2 regions of the Streptococcus parasuis genome follow, and region 1 is predicted to be linked to the other one. Evidence: predicted binding sites of a transcription regulator. Region 1 holds the regulator's gene; the other holds the start of a gene.
What was found. Region 1 encodes HrcA, which represses chaperone genes, less so after heat shock. Its sites were predicted from a motif close to TTAGCACTCNNNNNNNNNGAGTGCTAA; they were not measured.

Region 1 (6,717 bases):
GAACCTGAACAGGTCCGGCAGGTTGCTTCACGATTGTAGGAAACTTCTCGTTCCACACCAAAAATCGCTTCTTCAAATTTCAAGTTGACTGCATACTGCAAATCATCCCCTTGACGAGGTGCATTAGGATTACGGCTTGCACCGCCTCCACCAAAGAAGCTTGAGAAGATATCTTCAAAACCGCCGAAACCAGCTCCATCAAATCCACCAAAACCACCTGCTCCACCACCGAAGCCACCATTGGCTCCTGCAGGACCATATTGATCATAGGCAGCCCGTTTTTGAGGATCGCTCAAAGTTTCATAAGCCTCTTGAACTTCCTTATATTTATCCTCCGCACCCGGATCCTTATTAATGTCTGGATGGTATTTTTTTGAAAGCTTCCGATATGCTTTTTTTATCTCGTCCTGAGAAGCATCCTTAGAAACCCCCAGACGATCGTAAAATTCAGTATTATTCATAATTTATGATACAAAAGGCGTTAAGAAAACCGTATGAAAATAGGAAACTGATGACGCAGTGTGTAAAACATACTAGGAAGTTTATCTTTTTCACTAGGTTTTTAGCCTGTGTTCGAATAAACGAACTTGTATTCCTTTCTTTGAAATGTTGAAAGTAGCCCGTGTTCGATTACGAACACTTTCCTTTTTATAAAACTTAGACCAAGTGAAAATAGGGAGTGAAAGTGCCCAGTGGACACTTTCAGCCCTGTCATACAAAAACAATAAGCGACAGGTATTTCTCAAAAAGTCTATCCCCAGACTTTTTGACTTTTTCACAGAGTCGTAGACGTATTCAATTCTGTAAAAGTTAGAAGGCTATTTACCCAAAAACAGAGGCTGGGTTGCAACCTCTGTGATCGGAAATTTTATTGACGAATGATTTCTATTTTCTAGAAAATGAGAACTGAGTTCGAGCTAAGAACCTTAGCCGCAGTAGCGGTAACCGTTAACTGATGAGCTACTTTTAGTAGCCAACAGTTTTGGTGTCCTCACTTCCGAATTTCCATTCTCGAGAAGATGAGAATTGAGTTCGAGCTAAGAACTTCGGAAAAAAGATAACTTTCCTTGAATGCAAGCATTCAGCGTCAAGTTCCTATTTTTCTGTCGTTCTTTTAACGCTCTCACATCTTATTTTTCAGTAAACTCGCCGTCTACGACATCATCGCCTGCGTTATTAGCTGTTTGGGCACCTTCTTGGCCTGCGGCTGCTTGTTGTGCTGCTGCAGCTTGCTCGTAGAGTTTCACTGCAAGAGCTTGAGCTTTTTCGTTGAGGTTTTCAAGTTTAGCCTTCATGTCGTCCAAGTTGTTAGCTTCTTGAGCTGCTTTCAACTCATCAAGAGCTGCTTGGGCTTGGTCGCGTTCTGCGTCAAAGCCTTTGCCTTCAGTTTCTTTAAGAGTTTTCTCAGTCGCAAAGATTGCTTGGTCAACATCGTTACGAAGATCCACTTCTTCCTTACGTTTCTTATCTGCTTCAGCGTTTGCTTCTGCATCTTTCATCATGCGGTCGATTTCTTCATCTGTCAAACCTGAGTTAGACTGGATAACGATGGTTTGTTCTTTTTGTGTACCAAGGTCTTTAGCTTTTACAGAAACGATACCGTTCTTGTCGATATCAAATGTTACTTCGATTTGTGGAATACCACGAGGTGCTGCAGGGATGTCAGTCAATTGGAAGCGACCAAGAGTCTTGTTGTCCGCTGCCATAGGACGCTCACCTTGAAGTACGTGGATGTCAACAGCTGGCTGGTTGTCTGCAGCAGTTGAGAAGACTTGTGATTTAGAAGTTGGGATAGTTGTATTACGGTCGATGAGTTTTGTAAATACGCCACCCATTGTTTCAATACCAAGTGATAATGGTGTTACGTCAAGAAGGACAACGTCTTTCACATCACCAGTAATAACACCACCTTGGATAGCCGCACCCATAGCAACGACTTCGTCAGGGTTTACTGATTTGTTTGGCTCTTTACCTGTTTCAGCTTTAACAGCTTCTACAACAGCTGGGATACGAGTTGAACCACCGACAAGGATTACTTCGTCAATTTCTGACAAGCTAAGGCCTGCATCTGAAAGGGCTTGACGAACAGGAACTTTTGTACGTTCTACAAGGTCATAAGTCAATTCATCAAATTTCGCACGAGTCAATGTCATTTCCAAGTGAAGCGGACCAGCTGCACCTGCAGTGATGAACGGCAAGCTGATTTGAGTTGATGTTACACCTGAAAGGTCTTTCTTAGCTTTTTCAGCCGCATCTTTCAAACGTTGAAGAGCCATTTTGTCAGCTGACAAGTCGATGCCATTTTCTTTCTTGAATTCTGCTACCATGTGGTCGATAATCTTTTGGTCGAAATCATCACCGCCAAGTTTGTTATCACCTGCTGTAGCAAGTACGTCAAAGACACCGTCACCGAGTTCAAGGATAGACACGTCGAATGTACCACCACCAAGGTCGAATACCAAGATTTTCTCGTCTTTGTCAGTCTTATCCAAACCATAAGCAAGGGCTGCTGCAGTTGGTTCGTTGACGATACGTTCTACTTCAAGACCAGCGATTTTACCAGCGTCTTTTGTTGCTTGACGTTGAGCATCGTTGAAGTAAGCTGGAACAGTGATAACGGCTTTAGTTACTTTTTCACCAAGGTATTCTTCAGCGTAGCCTTTCAAATATTGAAGGATCATAGCTGAAATTTCTTGTGGTGTGTATTCTTTGCCGTTTGCTGAAACTTTTTCAGAAGTTCCCATTTTTGATTTGATAGAGATGATGGTATCTGGGTTGGTTACCGCTTGGCGTTTTGCCGCATCACCAACGATGATTTCACCATTTTTGAAAGACACAACAGACGGAGTTGTGCGGTTTCCTTCTGGGTTTGCGATGATTTTTGATTCAGTTCCTTCAAGAACTGCAACTGCTGAGTTTGTTGTACCTAAGTCAATACCGATAATTTTAGACATATGTTTTACCTCTTTTTAATTTACTTTCTTTTCAAGTAGTTTAACGACTTTTCGGTCAAGTTTTTTATTATTTTGGAAAATAGCAGAGCGACCTTAGTGTTTCAGTTTGCTTTTAGTACTAGGCAACGAGCCGAAGACAGTACTGGAGTACGGCAAGGCGAGTTCAAATAATCTCTTTTATTTGAAGTTGGAAATAAGGAAACGGAGTTTCCTCTGCCGTCGAAGTAATTAAAGATAAACTGGAAAACTAAGTTATTCTGACACCACCACCATAGCCGGTCTCAACAGACGTTCATGCAACTTGTAGCCTTTTTGGAAGACTTGTGCGATGCGTTCTGCTGGGCAGTCGTCTGTAGCTGGGACTGTTTGAATGGCCATGTGAAGATTTGGGTCAAAGACATCTGTAGCGACTTCTTCCACCCCTTCTTCTTTAAGGGCTTGAATCAAGCTTTCCTGCACCATTTCCAAGCCTTTTTTGACATCATCAGTCAATCCTTCGACTTGAAGCGCGCGTTCCAAGTTATCCAAACTTGGCAAGATTTTCTTAGCTAAATCTTGCGAACGGTAACGTTGAATGGTTTGGCGTTCCTCGTTGGCACGACGTTGGATGTTTTGCATTTCAGCATGGGCACGGAGGTACTTGTTTTCAAATTCCTCTGCACGCTCGTTTGCCAAGTCCAATTCTGATTTTTCAGGAGCTTCGACAACTTCTTCTGTTGTTTCCACCTCCTCAACAATTTCTTCATTTTTGATTTCTTCTGACAAGTTGTTTACCTCTTCACTTTCTATTATTACTTTAACAAATAATAAACCGAGTTCGGGCTAGAAACTGAGAAAAAGATAGATTTTCTTGTGTCTGATGACACCGTGTCAATCTCCTATTTTTCAATCGTTTCCTTCACGCCGTCACATCTTAATTAACTTCATAATGATTACTACTCAAATATCTGTAGTAATCAGTTAATTTCATAAATAGGACGCGGCTGATGATGTTGATTAGGCTCATCTGCCTACGATAGTCCATGTCAACAGGACCAAGCAAACTCATCTGAGCCATACCCCGATAGGGGATAGGAAAGCGATGATGAATCACCGTTATGTCTGCAAGAGCTGGATCTCTGTGCTCGGCTATCACAATGCTGGACTGCTGATTCGGTGCCAATCCTTGTCGTAGTTCTGGCGCCAGAAGTTGTGGGCTATCCAATAATTGGTAGGTAGCAAGATTTCCATAAGTTAGCGAAGCAACTTTGCCACTAATAAAGACTGTTTCTTGAAATAAGTTTGAAAAAATGTAATCCATCAAATCTAAGACATTGTCCGTTGTAGTAAAGTATCGCTGTACCACTTGAGGTATTTCCGTCCGCAATTTATAGTGAATAGACAGAACTGTCTGTCCAACAAATCGTTCATCAACTAGGCGTTTTAGTACTTCCAAATCCCTTGATAAAAAGTTCTTCGGAATCGCAAATTGGACAGTGACTGGCTTGGACTGATCTAGTGTCAAAACTGCCAAAGCATCGTGATTACTTAGCTGTACTATATCAAAGGAAGTCAACTGTTGACTGGTCGGCTCCACATCTAAAATAACTGATGTGTATTCTGTCAAATCTGCTAAAACCTGACTGGCCCGCTCCAATATATCTTCTAGTTTAAAAGCTTCAAAATCGAAAGCCTTAACTACCTGATAGACATCTTCCTCATCAATATACTCTAAATTCAGTGAATGATTTACAAAATATTGAAAACCAGCTCGACTCGGTATCCGTCCACTAGACGTGTGTGCTTTTTCCAAAAGGCCTAATTGCTCTAACTTAGCCATATCATTTCGAATCGTTGCTGAGCTAGAAGAAATCATCTCCTGCAGAGCTTTAGAACCAACGGGCTCATGATAGCGCGTAAACAATTCAACAATCAAGTTTAAAATGTCATTTTGACGTTGGGTAATCATCTTCGCTCCTTTCATGAACACTGTTTTAGTTACGATCAATGAAAATCGACAGTAGCCTAGGAAGCGAAGCCGAATGTAGAACTGAGGTTCACAAAGGCAAGCAGACAACGGATAGTGTTGACTTTCGAAGAGCGTTAGCACTCTCTTGTAACGAGTGCTAAGCTATATACTCTCATTATACGCTGAAAAAATAGATTGTCAAGAGAAAAAGACAAAAAATTAGCACTCTTTTGCTTAGAGTGCTAAAAATCAGTCTGAGGACCTAGTTGTTTTTTACAAGTCGATAAAAACGGTATCCAATCAACAGCACGAGAGGGATATAGATAGCGGAAAGAACAAGCGTAAATACATCATTATGCTCATTCAGATTCATCCCTATCAAAATGAAATAAAGTCCTAAGGATAGTAGAAAGCGTCTTTGGATGATTGTTTTAACAAATACCAGCTTGCTTTCCCTATCACCGTATATCTCAAGATCTCCCTTTACAGCTGCCTTCCTAAAAATAACGAAGCTTTGGCATGATGTGACAAATTCCCAACCATAGTCCTCGTACATGCGTAGATAGGATTCTCTATCCTTGTTTTTTCTTTCTTTAAAATCAACTTGGTAGGCGACATCTTCTGGCTCACATTTTTCAAAATGATAAAAGAAGTTCCAACGAATTTTAGTTAGCCTCCACCCTTTCCGATGCATTTCAGTCAGATACTGCGCCTGCTGATTGAAATCCGTGATAAAAAATACTTTACACTCTGTCTTAGTCTCCATAACTTTCCCCCTTACTATTTCGATAGAGCCGTTCAATTCGAGCCAATTCTATGTCTAAAATTTCTCGACCTGTTTCTGTTATTTGGTAAAACTTTCGCTTGTCTTCTTCTCTGACAAAGGCAATCAATCCATCTTTCTCCATTTTCGACAGGGCGCCGTACATGGTCCCAGGGCTAATCACAACCTGACCTGCCGTGACTTCCTTGGTCTTCTGGGTAATATCATAGCCATGCCGTTCTTCCTGTAAATGAAAGAGAATATAAAAGGCTGTCTCTGTCATGGGAACATAGATGCGTTTTAACTTATCGTTCATAAAACTCCTTTCGCACTACGATACATCGAACTTCGATGTATTTATTATATCGCACCTCGATGCACTTGTCAAGAAAAAAATCAGAGAAAACTCCCTGATTTCATTTCTTGATTATTTTAGAAAATGGTGTTTTATGTGTCGTAATAAAGTTTTCAAGCCAGCTAGCATCATCGCTCTCCGTCGCTACTTCTTCCCTTTCCTCATCCGTGTCTTGTTCTTCATCGTCTGAAAAATCGACTTTTCCAAACAGAACTACCTTGCCCTCCGTTTCAGCACTTGCTGAACTGCTATTAGTTGTTAGAAGCCCAAAAGTTACAAAACCTAGCATTGCAAGAGCACCTAAAACAAGTAATTTCTTCATCATTATTTCCTCCAAGATAATTAAGAACCTGTATTCACAGTTCAGCACTTCTAACTAGGCTAGTTTTTCAGCTACTCACCGCTCGTTTTTTCAAAATACAGTTAGTATTCCCTCAAAAAACTGCCTTGATTAGCGAAAAACCATCTCTTCTCTAAAAGCACTTTTCTTGTGAATACAGTTTCTAAACATTGTTTTGTAAAGTTGTAAAACTTACAAGTATTATCTTACAGGAAATGACGAGCCACTTAAAATTCATTACATATCTGTAACTTTCTCAATTTCCTTATTGATCTGGTGGATTAAATCATAGCAATCTAAAAATTTGGCAATATGCAGGCATTCCTTCATTATTTCTAGGCCACCATCATTTCCATT
Region 2 (6,717 bases), 250 kb from region 1:
ACTCGAAACCTTTACCTTCTTCGTTTGGTGTGAATTCGATCCAAACGTCACCGAATTGACCTTTACCACCAGACTGGCGTTTGAAGAAACCACGAGCTTGTGTAGAAGCGCGGAATGTTTCACGGTATGATACTTGAGGAGCACCTACGTTTGCTTCAACCTTGAATTCACGACGCATACGGTCAACAAGGACATCCAAGTGCAACTCACCCATACCAGAGATAACTGTTTCACCAGTTTCAACGTTTGTTTCAACGCGGAATGTTGGATCTTCTTCAGCCAATTTAGAAAGCGCAATCCCCATCTTGTCTTGGTCAGCTTTAGATTTAGGCTCAACCATCAATTGGATAACTGGTTCTGGAACGTGGATTGACTCAAGGATGATTTTTGCTTTTTCATCTGTCAATGAGTCACCAGTTGTAGTATCTTTCAAACCAACCGCAGCGGCGATGTCACCTGCATAAACAGTTTCAATTTCTTGACGGCTGTTTGCGTGCATTTGAAGGATACGTCCGATACGCTCACGTTTACCTTTAGAAGTGTTCAATACGTATGAACCGCTGTTAAGGACACCTGAGTATACACGGAAGAATGTCAAACGACCTACGAATGGGTCAGTCATGATTTTGAAGGCAAGAGCTGCAAATGGCTCTTCATCTGATGCATGACGCTCTTCTTCAGCATCTGTATCTGGGTTAACACCTTTAATAGCAGGAATGTCAAGTGGGCTTGGAAGGTAGTCGATAACCGCATCAAGCATCAACTGAACACCTTTGTTTTTGAAGGCTGAACCACACAATACTGGGAAGAATTCAACGTTAATAGTTGCTTTACGGATAGCAGCTTTCAATTCGTCAATTGTGATTTCTTCACCTTCAAGGTATTTCATCATCAATTCTTCATCAGTTTCAGCAACTGCTTCAACCAATTTTTCACGGTATTCTTCAGCTTGCTCAAGGTATTCAGCTGGAATATCTTCTTCAAGAATATCTGTACCAAGGTCGTTAGTATAGATTTCAGCTTTCATCTTAATCAAGTCGATGATACCACGGAACTCATCTTCAGAACCGATTGGCAATTGGATTGGATGAGCATTTGCTTGAAGACGCTCATGAAGTGTGCTTACTGAGTAAAGGAAGTCAGCACCGATTTTATCCATTTTGTTCGCAAATACAATACGTGGAACACCGTATTCAGTTGCTTGACGCCATACTGTTTCAGTTTGTGGCTCAACACCTGATTGTGAGTCAAGAACGGTTACCGCACCATCAAGAACGCGAAGTGAACGTTGCACTTCGATTGTGAAGTCCACGTGTCCTGGTGTGTCGATGATGTTTACACGGTGGTTGTTCCATTGAGCTGTTGTTGCAGCAGATGTGATAGTAATACCACGTTCTTGCTCTTGCTCCATCCAGTCCATTTGTGATGCACCTTCGTGAGTTTCACCGATTTTGTGGATTTTACCAGTGTAGTAAAGAATACGCTCAGTTGTCGTCGTTTTACCCGCGTCAACGTGCGCCATGATACCGATATTACGAGTTTTTTCCAATGAAAATTCGCGTGCCATGAGGTTTGTTCTCCTATATTTTTAGATTTCTATTTTGATTATACCATATTTTAATAAAAGCGAGTGGGTAAATCCCACCCGCTTAATTTCTTACTAATGGTGTGAAATGGCTGAGGCATGCCTCAATCCGATTTGTGATGATTGAACGATAAGTTGATACCATAATCTCAATTGATTTATGTAGAACTGACTTAAGGTCCTCACATCCTATCTTACCAGCGGAAGTGTGCGAATGCGCGGTTTGCTTCTGCCATTTTGTGAGTATCTTCACGTTTCTTAACAGCTGCACCTGTGTTGTTTGCTGCATCCATGATTTCTTTCGCAAGGCGATCGATCATAGTGTGCTCACCACGGTTACGAGCGATTGTTACCAACCAACGAAGACCAAGTGTTGTGCGACGCTCTGGACGAACTTCAACTGGGACTTGGTAGTTAGAACCACCGACACGACGTGCACGTACTTCAAGTACAGGCATGATGTTTTCCATTGCTGTTTCAAATACTTCAAGTGCATCATTGCCAGTTGCTTCTTTGATTTGATCAAAGGCACCGTATACGATTGATGCAGCAGTACCACGTTTACCGTCCAACATAACACGGTTAATCAAACGAGTTACCAATTTTGAGTTATACAATGGATCTGGCAATACTTCGCGCTTAGGCGCTTGATTTTTACGACTCATTTATATTTCCCCCTTCTTAGCCTTTTGGACGTTTAGTACCGTATTTAGAACGGCCTTGCTTACGATCGTTTACACCAGCAGTATCAAGTGCACCACGAACGATATGGTAACGTACCCCTGGAAGGTCTTTTACACGTCCACCACGAAGAAGAACCACACTGTGTTCTTGCAAGTTGTGACCGATACCTGGGATGTAAGCAGTAACTTCGATAAGGTTGCTCAAACGTACACGAGCAAATTTACGAAGGGCTGAGTTAGGTTTTTTAGGTGTCATTGTTCCGACACGAGTTGCAACACCGCGTTTTTGTGGTGATGAAACGTTTGTTTGAACTTTTTTACGGCTGTTGTAACCAACGTTCAAAGCTGGTGATTTAGATTTTTCTACTTTAGACTTACGTGGTTTACGTACCAACTGGTTAATTGTAGGCATCTACATTCTCCTGTATATATTTTTTATTTTTGGTGATAGGGCATTGGTGACAACCCCTATCTGTGTGTACTTTTGCAACATTTGTCAGCACGTCCCTGTACACTCTTGAGAGACCAAAAGTAAAAAGTACCGTCTAATATAGTACCATATCCCAAACCTATTGTCAAATAGATGTGATTGAAATTTTCAAGAAAAACACAGCCTTTCGACTGTGTTTCCTTTAATCTAATTAGTAACCCATTCCCATTCCATCCATACCTTGTGGCATAGCTGGAGCGGCTGGTTCTGGTTTGTTAGCAACAACTGCTTCTGTTGTCAAAATCAAGCTGGCTACTGAAGCCGCATTTTGAAGAGCTGAACGTGTTACTTTAACAGGATCAATAATACCTGCATCCATCATGTTGACCCATTCGCCTGTCGCTGCGTTAAAACCAGTGCCAAGTTCTGAATTCTTCAACTTGTCAATGATAACTGAACCTTCATAACCTGCGTTATAGGCAATCTGACGAACTGGTTCTTCCAAGGCACGCAGGACAATATTACGTCCTGTTTCATCGTCGCCTTTCAACTCCAATTTCGCTACACTATCGATAACATTGACAAGAGCTGTACCACCACCGGCTACGATTCCTTCTTCAACTGCGGCACGTGTTGCGTTGAGGGCGTCTTCGATACGGAGTTTCATTTCTTTCAGCTCAGTCTCAGTAGCAGCACCAACTTTGATGACAGCGACACCACCTGACAATTTAGCCAAGCGCTCTTGCAATTTTTCACGGTCAAATTCTGAAGTGGTTACCTCAATTTGTGACTTGATAACAGCGACACGGTTGGCAATTGCTTCTGGATTTCCAGCACCTTCAACAACGGTTGTACCATCTTTATCGACCACAACTTTAGCTGCTTGACCAAGTGCTTCGATCGTCGCATCTTTCAAGTCCAAACCAAGGTCTTCTGTAATCACTGTACCGCCGGTCAAGATAGCAATATCTTCCAACATAGCTTTACGACGGTCACCAAATCCTGGCGCCTTGACAGCAACTACGTTGAAAGTACCACGAATCTTGTTGAGTACAAGTGTTGGTAAGGCTTCCCCATCCACATCGTCAGCAATAATCAACAATGGACGATTGGTTTGGAGAATGCTTTCCAAAAGTGGCAAAATATCTTGAATATGAGAAATTTTCTTATCGGTAATCAAGATGAATGGATTTTCAAGTTCAGCCACCATCTTTTCATTATCTGTTACCATGTATTGTGACAGATAACCACGGTCGAATTGCATACCTTCAACCACATCCAATTCTGTTTCCATACCGCGAGATTCTTCAATGGTAATAACACCATCTGTTCCCACGCGCTCCATAGCTTCTGAGATGTACTCACCAACTTTTTCAGAACGTGAAGACACGGCTGCGACTTGAGCAATTTCTTCTTTATTTGAAACTGGATTGGCCTGCGCTTTCAGAGCCTCAACTGCTGTTGCGACTGCTGCTTCAATCCCACGACGGATACCGATTGGGTTGGCACCTGCAGTCACGTTTTTCAAGCCTTCGCGAACAATCGCTTGTGTCAAAACAGTAGCAGTTGTTGTACCGTCACCAGCTATGTCATTGGTTTTTGAAGCCACTTCGGATACCAACTTAGCACCCATATTTTCAAAATGGTCTTCCAATTCGATTTCTTTGGCAATTGTCACACCGTCGTTTGTAATGAGTGGTGATCCATAAGCTTTTTCCAAGACAACATTGCGACCTTTTGGTCCCAAGGTTACTTTGACCGTATCAGCCAAAATATCGACACCACGAACCATGCTCTCACGAGCATCTGCTGCAAATTTAATTTCTTTTGCCATAATTATACCCTCCCGCCTAAATCAATAAAAAATCCTACTTCACATTTCTTACAATTTCACAAGCGGGTTCAAATCCTTTTCTATTAGTTTCTTATTCAACGATTGCTAAAATATCAGTTTCACGAATGATGTGAACGGTCTGGTCACCGTCTTTGACTTCCAAGCCTGCATGAGCGTCAATCAACACTGTGTCACCAACTGCCACAGCAGGTGCTACCAGGTCTCCGTTCAAGGTACGAATTCCTTGTCCAATCGCTAGGACACTTGCTTCCTTGGTTTTTTCTTGACTTGCTCCAGCTAAGACAAAGCCACCAACTGTTTGTTCTTTTTCTTCAATTTTTACGACGATACGATCGCCCAATGGTTTTAACATTCTACTACCTCCTGGTATTTTTAGCACTCTATACACATGAGTGCTAATTCACATTTCCTATTGTATCACTTGGTCAAAAATAGTCAAGAAAATTCTATCTCTTTTTCGTGAAAATCCTCCTTAAGTATGAGACAGAATTTACCTATTCATTATTGTTAAACTATGCTATACTATTTTTAACAAGTTAGGGAGTATTCATGAAATTTTTTAGAGATTTAAAAACAGACTACCTTGAAAGCCGATTTTCAGCCTACGAAAGTTTTGCAGAATGGTTTTAAAACGTAAATTAGGCTTTGGTGGGAAAATGATATTCGCCTGTCTACTCTGGCTAGTCTGGATATTTTTCTTTCGCCACCCTCACTACATCATCTTTTTCTTCTACAGAGTTATCCTACTTTCTCTAATTATCATGCTGATAGAATGGTGGAGTGATAGGAAATAGAACACAAAAAACACCAACTTTCATTGGTGTCTTTAAGGAGATATGAAAAATATTTAGGATTGACCAAAGTATAACCTATTTTTCAATACGCTCCATCGGTCTTGGGACGGATATTACATCAAAACGGCAATTCTTCTTCTTCCAAAATCACATCCGCCAAATCATCATTCGCATTATTTTCACGCATAGCACGTTGAGCACGACTTTCAAGCAATTGGAATGATTGACCTAGAATCTCTGTCACATAGTGGTTGCTACCGTCTTTTTCGTATTTTCGCGTTCGCAACTCACCGTCAATAGAAATCAGACTGCCCTTGCTGCCATAAGAAACAAGTGTTTCCGCCAGTTTGCCCCAGAAAATAATATTAAGAAAATCTGCTTCACGCTCACCATTTTCTGTCTTAAATCGGCGATTGACTGCGACAGTTACACGAGTCAGATTTTTGCCATTTGGCGTTTGAGTCAGTTCTGGTTGGGCCGTCAAGCGACCGATTAAAATAACTTTATTATACATTTTATATCCTCCTACTTATTTATTCGTAGGAAAGATGATAAAATGATGAAATAATAAAAATAAATGGGGAGTTTTTCAATGATGAGAAAGAGGGTATCACACCGTCTGCTGTTAACAATTACGATCGCTATCGCAGCCATGTACTGTTATCACCAGATTCAAATTCAACTGGAACAACCACTTCGGCAACCACTAGGACAAACAGTTACTATTAAAAATAAGAAAATGAATGTGTTAGTTGAGGGCAAAGGTAACAAAACACTTGTATTTTTAGCAGGTGGAGGAACTACCTCTCCTATACTCGACTTTCAAGCCTTGACCTCTCGACTAAAAGATGATTTTAGAATTATTGTCGTTGAAAAATTTGGTTACGGATTTAGCGACGATATTGATGAGAAACGAGAAATACAAACCATCGTAGCAGACACTCGCTCAGCCTTAAAACAGCTAGGCATTCAAGGAGAGTTAATCCTCTGCCCCCATTCATTATCCAGTCTCGAGGCACTCTATTGGTCCAATCACTATCCTGACGAAGTGGAGGCTATTGTTGGCTTAGACATGGCATTCCCCGCCTCCTACCAAACAATGGATATAAATCCTTCCCTATTTCATGCTCTCTCGTTTGCATCTCATTTTGGAATAACACGTTTCTTTCCCAGTTTGGCCAATCAACCAGCCCTTAACCAACCCTTTCTATCCAATCAAGAAAAGGCTACCTATCAAGCCCTACTGCACCATCACCCAATCTCAACCAATATGCTAAACGAATTAGAAGAACTTAAAGAAAATGCTGATACAATCAACAATCTGCCAACTCCCAGTATCCCAATGCTCTTGTTCGTTTCAAATGGTGATG

Region 2: groES (co-chaperone GroES) is a predicted target of HrcA. The motif match lies at 4,926-4,952, and genes of this name have one in related genera.

What each region holds. Positions count from the first base shown of each region.
Region 1 covers NZ_AP024276.1:1,765,078-1,771,794, forward strand. Annotated here, with positions in the region: gene dnaJ (molecular chaperone DnaJ) at 1-461, opposite strand, end outside; gene dnaK (molecular chaperone DnaK) at 1,131-2,954, opposite strand; gene grpE (nucleotide exchange factor GrpE) at 3,207-3,719, opposite strand; gene hrcA (heat-inducible transcriptional repressor HrcA) at 3,868-4,902, opposite strand; gene L6410_RS08885 (DUF2812 domain-containing protein) at 5,165-5,668, opposite strand; gene L6410_RS08890 (PadR family transcriptional regulator) at 5,658-5,981, opposite strand; gene L6410_RS08895 (hypothetical protein) at 6,082-6,345, opposite strand; gene L6410_RS08900 (Rgg/GadR/MutR family transcriptional regulator) at 6,598-6,717, opposite strand, start outside.
Region 2 covers NZ_AP024276.1:2,018,505-2,025,221, forward strand. Annotated here, with positions in the region: gene fusA (elongation factor G) at 1-1,567, opposite strand, end outside; gene rpsG (30S ribosomal protein S7) at 1,780-2,250, opposite strand; gene rpsL (30S ribosomal protein S12) at 2,267-2,680, opposite strand; gene groL (chaperonin GroEL) at 2,910-4,532, opposite strand; gene groES (co-chaperone GroES) at 4,624-4,905, opposite strand; gene L6410_RS10130 (single-stranded DNA-binding protein) at 5,466-5,861, opposite strand; gene L6410_RS10135 (alpha/beta fold hydrolase) at 5,940-6,717, shown strand, end outside.